DNA from 2 places in the Staphylococcus sp. GW821-FHT11H10 genome. Region 2 is predicted to be linked to the other one. Evidence: riboswitches for the same ligand, from Rfam matches in the RefSeq annotation. Region 2 holds a riboswitch; the other holds the start of a gene.

Region 1 (6,266 bases), on a different contig from region 2:
ATAAAAACATTGCCCAAATATGTATATCCGTACTTACGCTCACATTTTGCATTAAACCTGTACTAATACCTATTACTAATACGATAAATGTAATTAAAAATGGTAGTGCCAATGCTATGATTAAATCTCACTTATTACTATACCCTTTTAATTTAATTTCTTTTAAAATGTCTGGGTTCTTTGAGTGAATGTACTTTAATGTTATCAATGTCCCAACGGTAAATATAACTCCACTTATCAGTTGACCAATAGGTTACGCTAGACCATGATTCATAGCGAGCCCACCTAATTCTCCTGCAACTTCCAATATAGCAATTGTGAGAATCATATAAGTTAAAATCTTATAAATACTAAATTGCCTTACCTTCATAAATCATTATCTCCTTCAAGTTAAATTTTTATGAGTGCAATTTAAGGCTAACATACTAAAGCACAAAGCTTAATAACTGCTTTGTGCTTAGTTTATTTATATGGATTTCATTACCTTTTCTACAAGACTATTCACTTTTTTATTTACAGATTGCTTATTACTTCGGTTGAGTTGATCAATATAAAATTTTTTTATATTAGAAATACCAACTAAATTTAGTGGATACTTCAATACTCTATAACCTAGATTCAAATTTAATAAATTAAACCATTCACTTCCACCAATTGTATATATAACTATTGCTTTTTTATCTTTCCATAAACCGTTTTTATAATATTGTTTATTTTTGAAACTAAAAGCCTCATTAGGCCAAAATGTCATATCAATAAATCCTTTAAGCAACATTGGCATGTTTAACCAATATAGAGGATAAATGAATATTAATGTATCACTTTGATTAATAATATTTATAAATTTATTTTGCTTATCTGTTAATTCATGTTTATATCCTTTTTCTAAAATAAGTATGTCTTCTTTAATAAGTTGTAGATTGAAAATATACTTCTCTTTATTTTCCAATTTTTGAGTTAATAATTTAAAAATTCCATAACATGTCCCTGATTGATTTCCAGCGTATATAATACTAATCATACTCTTTAACTCCTGCTAACATATTCAAAATTTCTGTTTTATTTTCCTCAAATTTCATGTCTTGTGAGAGCTCCTTAACTTGTTCCAATCTATTCAATATATTAATTTGTTCATTAATACTTCTTTTATAATCCTTAATAATTCGATCTAAGTACTTAGTAGATTGGATGTTACACTCTTTTGAAGTAGGCTTGTTAAATAAATTTACAATATACTTTATTTCTTCTAGGCTTAAGTTTAATCGTTTCAAATCTTTGATAAGTTTCAATGTTGTATAGACAGTCTGATTAAATTCCCTATAATTATTTTGATTTCTAGAAATGTTAATCAAGCCTTTTTCTTCATAATAACGAATCATTGATTTAGATATATTAAGCTTTTTGGAAACTTCATCTATTTGCATTTTCTCATCCCCTTCCTATGTTATTTAAAAGTTATCATTAAACTATACTTGAAGGTCAATAAAAAAAGAGACTAAATTAGTCTCTCAAATTAATTCTCTGCACACTTTTCATTGCAACTAAAATTATTGCTATTACGAATAATACTATTGCTATGAGTGAAGATGTATTACCGTATGCGCCACCGGTTAGGAGTATGTTTTTAACTTTAATAATATACTGAATTACGCCGTAGTCATCATTATGCGTTGTGATGTGGACAAAGTCTGACAGATTCCAACACATATGCATAAAAACACTTGGCCAAATTGAGTTAAATTTATACGCCGTCATACCGTACAATATACCAGCGACCGTGCCACTTACGACTAATAATATTAGACTAACACCAGACATCCCGCCATTAAACAAATGGACTAAAGCGAATAATACTGATGTAACAATGATGGCAAAGGTAATATTCGCTTTCTTTTCAATGTAGCCCATTAATAAGCCTCGTACTGTTAATTCTTCAGCTATAGGTGCACATACTCCACCTAAAACAATAATTTCAAATAACATTTCTAAATATTCTATTACAGTATCAGCTTTCGTTATTTCAAAATGACCTGGAATAATGACACAATAAATGATGATATTTATAATCGGAATCAGTAAGCCAACTGATAGATAACTTAGACTAAACTTAAGTGTGTTAATACGATAGTCACTTAATTTCTCTTTAAATCCTTTATTAATTAAAAGTTTAATGAATAAAAAGGTAAGTCCCACATAGGTGATACCATGTAAGATTGTTTCAAATGATTTCAAATCTAACAAATGCCATAGTAAAGCAATATTTTGCGCAATGACTGTTAATACAAACGTCAAAATAATGACACCAATCATCTTCAAATACTTAATTATTAAATGCATCATGTACCTCCTAAGTTGAAGTAGGAGACCGATACTATTAACTTGTAAAGATTTGTGTTATTGTACCGCACACGATAACTACCAAAATTAATACGAACCACCACTTTTGAGATAAGAAATCCCAAAAATTTAAATGTTCAGGATATGATTGTGATTCTTCTCTTTTATAAGGATGAGACGTTTGCCCTGTTAATAATTCGTCTGTGGAAATGTCAAAACGTTGCGCTAATTGCACAATCATTTGCACATTCGGTTCAATCGTACCCTGTTCCCATTTGGAAACGGTTTGGCGTGTCGTGTGTAATTCAGTAGCTAATTGATCTTGAGTTAGATTATTCTCTTTACGATGTTTCCTAATCTGTTCAGCAAGTTTCATAGTTATGGTCACCTCTCTTCTAACTTAGCAAGTTCATTTGTCACTTTCCGCATACAAAATGGCGCGTTCCCTTTAATTTCGCTAACATTTTGTTTCCAAAACTTAGCTTATCATGTTAACTATATTTTTATCAGTCAATTTTCTACTATACAAATTTATGCTATGTTATTAATAGATAAAAAAATCACTAGGGGTGCATTTAATATGCTGAGAGAAAGTAAAAAACTTTCAACCCTTGAACCTGTTGGTTAGTACCAGCGTAGGAAAGTGAAATACATATACTGCTATTTCTTTCAAATTCACTTTTTTACGAAAAAATTGTCTGTTGGAGGAATTTTTTTATGGAAAAATTAATTGTTGGTTTAGAATGGTTTTTAAACCCTGATCACTTACCTTTAATTTTAGGTATTGAAAAGGGCTGGTTTAAAGAAGAAGCGTTAGAAATTGAAATGATTGAACCAGAAAAACACTTCGATGCATTGGAAGAAATCGAAAATAATTCAATGGATATTGCAATTACTGAACCTATTCATTTAGTTGAAGATAAAGCAACTAATCAAAATGTGGTAGGTTTTGCCAGATATCTACACACTAATGGCGGTGTTATGTATAACAAAGATAAAGGAATAAAGACACCTAAAGATTTAGTTGGCAAACGTCTTCAATATCCTGGAGCCCCTGGCCTAGGAGGTATTGCTATTGCTAAAACTATGATTGAAGCTGATGGTGTAACATACAAAGAAGGAGATATAACACCAGTTAATAATAGTTTTTATCATACTGACGCACTATTAAATGATAAAGCAGATGCTGCCACACTTATATTTGAAAACTTTGAGATTCTCGAAGCAAAAAGTAAAGGTTTAAATGTAGATTATTTTGCATTAAAAGATTATAACGTGCCAGACTTTTGCCAGTTAATTTTTATTACAACTCCTAATAAATTAAAAGAGGATAAAGGAAAAATAAAAAAATTCCTTAAAGTCATTAAAAAAGCAATTCAATTTATTAATACTCATCTCGAAGAAGCAGTCGATGTTTATGCTAAATATACTCAAACGGATGTAAGTAATCAATTAAATAAAGACACAATCATTGCAACTACCAAATGTTTTACTAATGATTTATCTATGAGCCCAGAATTTTATGATGACTTACAATTATGGCTTAAGGAAAATGGCAAAATTGAAACAACTATAGATGCTAAAGAATACTTTAATAACCATTTATTATTTAACAGAACCTCTAAATAATAATGATAAGAGCACACTAAATTTCAGATTAGCGTGCTCTTAATTTATATATTATTTCTCAGATTTCGAAGCTTTGCGTTTTCTAATAAATGCTAACCCTAAACCACCAAGTAACACTGACCATAACGTTGTATTTGTTTCAGTTTGACCTGATTTTGGTAGTTCACTAGTTTCTTTGTTATTAGAAGTATTTAAATGGTTTGCCTCCTCAGACACTACACTTCCATAGTTAGTTGCCCCTACGTGATGACTTGAAGATTTTGTGCTTACCACACTCAAGTTATGAGTGTTAGAATTTACTGTTAGCTTATCACGGCTTTCTTCTTGATGATTTGCATGGGCACTATGATTAATATTGTGTGAAGCACCTTTACTCTCTACTTCTTCATGTGATTGTGCACTTGTATCATTGTTATCTTCTTTATCTGAGATAACCTCGTCGCTATCATCTTCAAAAATGTCACCGTCGACTTCATAAGGTGGTTCTAAGCCCTCATCATTTCCATTAGTGTCATCAGAAGAATGGTTGTCTTCATCATTACTTGAAGTATCGTCACCATTATCAGGTTGTTCTCCATTATCTACATCATGTTCTGTATTTGAACCATCATTTTCAGAAGGTGGGTTAGGCGTTGTATCGTCATCATTAGACTCCCCGTTGGTATTTCCCTGGTTATCACTATCTTCTCCATCATCACTTTCTTGATCACCTGTTAAATCTTCTAATTCCCAAGCAGATGTTGTGCCAGACAATTCGAATGACGTGATTAACATTGGTTTACCGTTAGGACTCTCTTCAGCACTTTCAAAAGTAATGCCCTCAGGTGAAATATCTTTATTATCTGGGTCGTATAAATATTTCACAAAATACGGTTCATTAGGATTTGTAATATCATAAATCATAATACCACCAACACGTTCTAGACCGACAAATGCATATGAATGACTACCTACTTTACCAACGACCACATTTTCAGCTTCAGGACCTTTATCATCACTACGGTCATCTACTTTAATGTCATCAGCCGCTTCATAATTAGCATTAAAGCGTTCAGGTAATAAATCTAAGACGCGTTGCTCAATATCGCTACCACTGTCATAAATCATTTCTAAATCGGAAGCTCTTAAGATAGAGAATGAACGACCACCATAAGATACAAGCGCATTGTATTTACCATCTGCATCTTTAAACGCATGCGATGTCGTAACTTTCAAACGACCCAATTGTTCGTCATCAAATAAGCCATTTTCCACCATATCATCTAGTTCTGCTTGCGTGTAGCCTTGATAATAACGTGCATCCAATTGAATATCATCTTTCAATTTCTTCACACGTTTTTCTTCAGAATAACCCTCATAATCTTGAGAATCTCCTTCGTTCGCAATCAATAAATAGGTTTCGCCATTGTAGTCATACGTATCGATGCCATCTGGTTGTAACAGTCCTAATACTGGCACACGGCGCAACTCAGATTTACCATCTTCATCTGATACATCCATTGCATTTTGTGCTAGCGAATGATCTTTGTAAGGCAACCCTTTCACTTGGACAATTTGTCCTTTCGCGATATCGACCTTCGCAATGGCACTGACTTCCTGTAATGTTACATAGGCATATTTACTTTGACTATCTACCGCAATATATTCTGGTTCAATATTTAAGTAAGCATCTTCCGCATTAGGACCTAACGCACGAATACCTTCTTGATGTTCTTTCGTGAACATTGCTGTACGGACATTATTGGCAGTCACATTAGCTGGGCCACCCGTGACATCAATGACTGACACAGATCCTGGTGGGTTAACTGTGTAATCGTCGCTCGGTTCTCCCTCGTTAGCTACTAATAAATATTTACCATCTTTAGAAAAAGTGACCATATCAGGAAGACTGCCAACCGTCACATTATTGATGTAATCACCATTTGAACCGTAGAATACAACATGTCCTGGCTTCGTCTTATCCACTGCTGGCGCAGACACAGCTACATAATCTCCGCTCGGATGTACCGTTACACTCGTTAAATCACCCACTTCAATTCCATTATCTTGTAGATAAATACGCTTTACTAAATTAATTGCGCCATCCTTTCCAGGATGTTTCACATCAATAATATCCAACGCTTCTTTATCACCATTCACTGAATACGCATAGCCATTCTTCGGATTGTACTTCACAATTTCTGTGCCACCATTCCCGAAATCTGCGCCACTTGTATAACGACCTTTATGCGTAATATTCAACTGATCTTGACCAGTTCGAGACGCATTCTTTGTACGTTGTGCTGACGTCCATTCAGGTA
Region 2 (6,266 bases):
TAATTTTGAGCGTGTATATTTTGATGAACAATAAGTAATTAAATCAATTAATTGTTCAATTGTAGTAATATACCAAACATTTAATTTTCCCTTCGAATCGAAGTTATTTTTCACAAGTTTTAATTTTTCTTCAGGGTAATAGACGAGGGCAGCTAAGTCATCGATTTCTTTTTGGGATAATGTCTTTGCATAAAGGTCGTTTATTTTTGAACGAACATTACCAGACCCATTACGTAATACATGTTGGAACGATTCATATTCACCATGAAGGTCACTGACAAAGTGTTCAGTACCTTTTGGTAATTCTAGAATAGACTCTAAATTGACAATTTCTGTTGCTAACTTCTCAGGACTATCAAATTGTTGTGATAATAAATCTAAATATTTCTCTCGTAATTCACTTTCAGTCGTTTGTGTCATCTAATTTCACTCCTGTTTGGAATTGATATTCATATGGGTAGATATGTCATAAAACCGCTTACATTAATTATCTTTAAAAAACACTACTTTTTCAATGGTGATGCTTAAAATGTCAGAATTAATTCTAAAATACTACTATTTAATAAAAAAACCTCAGTCACCAATGAATTCTGAGGCTTTCACGTATTACTTGACGCGGTTTCTATTTTTAAAGAATATTCTATAAAGCACGTAAAGAACTGCAAGAATAATAATCACGTACATAATGTATGAGTATATGTGTAAACCAGCCATTAAGGCATCGAAACTACCACTTAGCATACGGCCTAATAGGATTAGGGCAAAGTTCCAAATCGTCGTACCTAATAATGATAAGACGACGAACGTAACGACATTCATTTTATTAATACCAGCTGGGATTGTGATGAGTACACGTAATACTGGGATAAAGCGACATAGCAGTACAGCCCATGCACCATAACGTTTAAACCAGTCATTTGCGCGCCTCACATCTTTACCTTTAAGTTTAAACCATTTACCATGTTTATCTACAAAACGATAAATACTTTCTTCGTTAATTAAACGGCATAAATAATATAGGATTAATAATCCAATAAATGATGCGATTGTTGATATAAGGAATAAAATCGGTATTGATAAACCTGACTTAACTGACATTAAACCAGCAAAGGTAAGAATGATTTCAGAAGGGACAACAGGTAAAACATTCTCTAATAAGATGAGAATAAAGATTGCTGTATAACCCCACTTACTTATAAAATCAGTGATTAATTGTTCCATTTATTTATAAGAACTCCTTTTATTAAAAGCTTTATTTGTGAAATTAAAAATTCATAGTAAATTTATTATAATAAAATTTACTATGAATTGCTTGTATAAACCTATGTGTATTTTTATTTTAGAGCTTTTAAATAAGAATGATACAACTTAAATGCTTCTTCATCGTCTTCGATACCATAAACATTCATACGACCATCTTTAAATAAGGTAAGTTCATAATCGTCATCTTTAATTAATTTTGCGAAAGAAGTGGACTTTACAATTTCACCGGGAAGGTGATGTGCATGCTCAAATATGCTTGACTGATATCTAAAGAGATACGTACGTCCACATAAGCTTTCAATATGCTGTTGGTGTTTCGTTTCTAAGAGTGAGTAGTTTTGATTCGTACATACCTCACAGGCGTGATCTTTCAATATATCGACGTTCATCGCTTTATAATCGATATGCCACGTATCAATAGTGATTAATTTTTTTGAAAAGCCTTCCCCAGATAGGTAACGAAGTACTTCTGCAACTTCATAACTTGCTACTTGCGTAATAATAGTCGGTAGTACGCCATTAATCGCACAACTTTCGCCACTTGATGGCATTTGTTTTAATAGGCATTTTAGACATGGCCCTTTGAAATCAATGCCATAAACCGTTCCTTTATTGCCGACAGCAGCACCATATACCCAAGGAATTTGATGTTTGTGACACACTTCATTGATGAGATAACGAATTTTAAAATGATCCATTCCATCGATAACGATATCTGGTTTAACTTCATCTAATATATCTTCAATATTGTTTGAAGTTATTTCTTGATAATATGTTTGTACGTCTACATGATGATTGATACGTGCAATATGTTCTTTTATTGCGTGGACTTTTGGTACCATATTTAGTGCGTCATCTTCAGTATAAAACGCTTGTCGATGTAGATTAGACGTTTCAACAATATCCATATCAACAATTGTGATTTGATGTGCCCCCATACGAGCAAGTAGCTCGGCAACATGACTACCTAATGCACCGGCTCCTAAGATAAGCAACTTTGCATTAGAGAGGGCATGCTGTCCTTGTTCACCAAAAGGAGAAAATCTCATTTGACGATTGTAACGTTGCATTATAAGAATCCTAAACCTTCAGTTGGGCTTGATGCTTGCGCAGTATATTTAACTGGGATTCGTCCTGCTTCATAAGACAAGCGACCAGCATGAATACCTAATTTCATTGCTTCTGCCATCTTCACAGGATCTTTCGCACCTGATACAGCTGTATTGAGTAGAATACCGTCAGCCCCTAATTCCATCGCATGACATGCATCTTTCGGAGAACCAATACCAGCATCAACGATAACTGGCACATTTGAGTTTTTAATAATGTAACTTAAATTAAGTTGGTTGTTTATGCCGCGACCTGTACCGATTGGTGAAGCTAATGGCATAACGGCATGTACACCTAAATCTTCTAAACGTTTAGCTAACACAACGTCGTTAGAAATATATGGACAAACAATGTAGCCACGTTCTAGCAATACTTTGCAAGCTTCATATGTTTCAAACGGATCAGGTAATAATGTTTCATCATCTCCGATAACTTCAACTTTAATCATGTCACAAACACCGGCATGTTTAGCGATTTCTGCGATGCGAATGGCTTCTTCAGCAGTTTTTGCGCCAGCAGTATTTGGAAAAGTGATAAAGTCTTTTAGATTAATATTTGCGAGTGGATTAGGTAAATTCTTGTCATACAAATTCATACGTCTTACTGCGAAAGTAAGTACATTTGTTTCTGAAGCTTTAATCGCTTCTGTTTGTACGTCTTCATTTTCAAACTTTCCTGTACCTAGTAATAAACGAGATTGTAATTCTAAATTTCCAATTTTAAACATTTTATCCGCCTCCAACAAATTCTAATAATTCTAATTGATCATCTTCACGTACTGTGTGTTGATGATAATCTTCTTGTTTAATTAATGTTTTATTATGTTCAACAATGACACGTTCTGGGTCTAATTCTAAAGAGACAAGCACTTGATGAATGGATTGCTCAGTATCGAACGTGAATGCATCGCCATTAATAATGCATTTCATGATTTAACCTCCTTGAGACATTGAAAGATTCATAGCGAGTTGGTTTGACTCCAGTTAATAGCCAGTTTGCGATGTCACGACCAATAACAGGGGACAATAAAATACCGTTCCGATAATGGCCGGTAATGACATATAAACCATCGTCAACCCGGTCCATAATTGGTAATTCGCCGTCCGTATATGGACGTACGCCAGACCACTGTTTAATGATATGTGCGTTTGCAAGTTCAGGTATACGTTCTGTCGCATAGTGTTCTAACCATGAGACGCCTTGTTCCGTATTACCCACAGAATAATTATCAAATTCGCTAGTAGCACCAATTAAGTAACGATTAGGCGCTTTCGGAACTATATAGCATCCATTAGTCATGAATACTGTTTGTTTTAAATTTAAATGGTCATGTTCCATGAGAAGAACTTCGCCCTTAACGCCGACAACCACACGAGGCAATTGATATTGTTTTAATAATTGAGATGACCATGCACCACTTGCCACTATGACTTTCTTCGCATATAAATCACCTTGAGATGAAACGATTTGATAGTAACCATTCTGCCGAATAATATCTGTTACATTTGTATTGAAGTAGCGCGAAATACGACGCTGTTGTAAGGATTTAAATAACGCTTTCGTATAATGATTTGCATTGATTTGTCCATCATTTGGAATGTAGATTGCCATTTCAGATGCAGTGACATTTCCTTCAGTTAAATCTGCTAATTCATCCTCTGAAAGTTCAACCACATCGTTATCGAGTGCATGTAAAAATTGAAATTGTGAACGTAAATGCGCCACATCATCAATTTGATTTGCGATTTTAATCAATCCTGATGCTTGATATTGAATATCTATTCCAGTTTCATCTTGGAGTGTTTCGCATAATTCAGGAAAACATTCACGTGACTCTAGAGCGAGACGAAATAAGTCGCTGTCTTCTGTAAATTCATTTTGTGCACCTAACATGCCTCCAGCTTTATATGAAGCATGTTTACCAGGTATATCACGGTCGACAATTGCAATGTCGAGTTGCGTATGACTGAGGTGTCTCGCAATGGACATTCCGATAACACCAGAACCAACAATAAGTACGTCATGCATCTTTCAACCACTCCTTTCGTAAATGTTGAATTTGTTGTAAAGATGCGCTCATAAAATAAGAAATTGCACAAATTCCTGCAAAGCCATTTGGAAGCCGTTGTATCGTATCTTCAGTAATACCTCCTATGGCATAGACTGGAATCGGAACTTGTAACACGGCTTTGATTTCAGACATTGATCTAGGTTGCTGATTTGGCTTAGAAGCCGTGGTAAATATATGACCATAAAAGACATAATCTAATTGATGTTGATAAGCTTGTTTCACCGAGTTAATAGTATGTGTCGACATGCTTACTTCAACATCAGGATGTTGCGCTTTATAATCAAACGCTAGTGTGTCCATTTCTCGACAGTGCAAGCGTTTAAGTGTCAAGGATTCTAATAAGTCAACATCGCTATGGATAATAATTTTGTCTTTAGGGAAACCAGCAGCGATTAATTTTTCTAAAAAGGAAAATAAATCATCACTAGACATAGGCGTACGAAATAGTAAACCATCGATGCCTTTACTAATTTCAATGAAGTGTTGTAAGTCTGCTTCTGTTAAATGTTTATAAGTTGTTATCGCAATAAAGATGTCTATCACCCCTAATAAATGAAAAAACGCTATCTCCTTCGTAGGAAATAGCGTTAGTCTCTATGTAACGATATGTGTAAGCCACTTTCCTACGCCAGTACAAACTGGATCAGGTTCCAGGAATTATAAAGTTCTTTCTTTACTCTCAGCCTTAAACAAAGGCACTTCCAGTGGATAAATTATCTATTTAATTTTAAATAATAATAAGTCGCGTTTCATTTCAAGTTCATTCTACAATTTTTTTAAATGGAGTTCAAATTTTAATGAATATTGAGATTGCAAAGCGTAAATACGAATTTAGTGAATAAAGTAACCAACGATGTACAATTTAATAAAAGAACTTTTAATTAAGATATTGAAAACGATTTCAAAAACTGGTAATATTATTAAAAATAAATGCTGAAACCCTATGATGGTAAGGGGTTTAAGGGAGTTATTTTTACAAATAGGGAGTCTCGTGATTATATTAGACAACATATTTAGAATCAACAAATTAAAGGAAGTAGGAAAAAGAGGATATGGTACAAAGACAAAAGAAAAGTAGTGTTCGTTGGTTTTTCGCATTAGCATTTTTTATCATAGGTGTTATTGCCTACATGGATAGATCTAACATCTCATATATTGCCCCACAAATGATGGAAGATTTACATATGACAAAACAACAATTTGGTCTATTAGCTTCATTCTTCTCATTAGGTTACGCGTTAATGCAAGTACCTTCTGGTATGTTAGCTGAGAAATTTGGACCTCGTAAGATGATTACAATCGCTTTAGTATGGTGGAGTGCTTTCACTATCTTTACAGGTATGATTAAACATCACGGTTTATTATATTTAGTGCGTTTCTTATTCGGTATTGGTGAAGCACCAATGTATCCATCAAACGCTGTGTTTAATGCAAACTGGTTCTCTAAAGATGAGAAAGGTAGAGCATCAAGTATGTTACTTGCTGGTTCTTACTTTGGACCTGTATTGGCACCTGTCATTACGATCGCTATTGTAAACGCGTTCAATTGGCAAGCTGTATTTTACATCTTCGGTGCTGTAGGTATCTTAATTGCAATATTATGGGGAATCATTGCGAAAGACTTACCAGAACAACATCGTATGGTAAATGACGCTGAGAAACATTTCATTATGGAGAATCGTGACCTTGTTCAAACAAGTAAATCACTACCACCTTGGAATCAATTCTTCCGTCGTGTAAGTTTCTATGCGATTGCAGGTCAATACTTTGTAGTACAATTCGTTATTTCATTATTCTTAATTTGGTTACCAACTTATTTAAC

What was found. A riboswitch is a leader RNA that binds a small molecule or an ion and turns the genes downstream of it on or off. The one in region 2 is predicted to bind thiamine pyrophosphate.
Region 1: linked by a shared signal. The riboswitch ahead of AC1RRU_RS02930 (ABC transporter substrate-binding protein) and the one ahead of AC1RRU_RS01770 (thiamine phosphate synthase) in region 2 are both predicted to bind thiamine pyrophosphate.

What each region holds. Positions count from the first base shown of each region.
Region 1 is NZ_JBXARC010000003.1:73,439-79,704, forward strand. It holds gene AC1RRU_RS02905 (hypothetical protein) at 1-112, opposite strand, end outside; gene AC1RRU_RS02910 (NAD(P)H-dependent oxidoreductase) at 467-1,021, opposite strand; gene AC1RRU_RS02915 (MerR family transcriptional regulator) at 1,014-1,424, opposite strand; gene AC1RRU_RS02920 (CPBP family intramembrane glutamic endopeptidase) at 1,501-2,337, opposite strand; gene AC1RRU_RS02925 (helix-turn-helix domain-containing protein) at 2,375-2,713, opposite strand; TPP riboswitch at 2,893-2,996, shown strand; gene AC1RRU_RS02930 (ABC transporter substrate-binding protein) at 3,055-3,966, shown strand; gene AC1RRU_RS02935 (choice-of-anchor I family protein) at 4,018-6,266, opposite strand, start outside.
Region 2 is NZ_JBXARC010000002.1:38,834-45,099, forward strand. It holds gene AC1RRU_RS01740 (fructose-bisphosphatase class III) at 1-420, opposite strand, end outside; gene uptA (undecaprenyl phosphate transporter UptA) at 607-1,221, opposite strand; gene AC1RRU_RS01750 (ThiF family adenylyltransferase) at 1,335-2,333, opposite strand; gene AC1RRU_RS01755 (thiazole synthase) at 2,333-3,100, opposite strand; gene thiS (sulfur carrier protein ThiS) at 3,102-3,302, opposite strand; gene thiO (glycine oxidase ThiO) at 3,286-4,401, opposite strand; gene AC1RRU_RS01770 (thiamine phosphate synthase) at 4,394-4,984, opposite strand; TPP riboswitch at 5,048-5,157, opposite strand; gene AC1RRU_RS01775 (pyruvate MFS transporter) at 5,497-6,266, shown strand, end outside.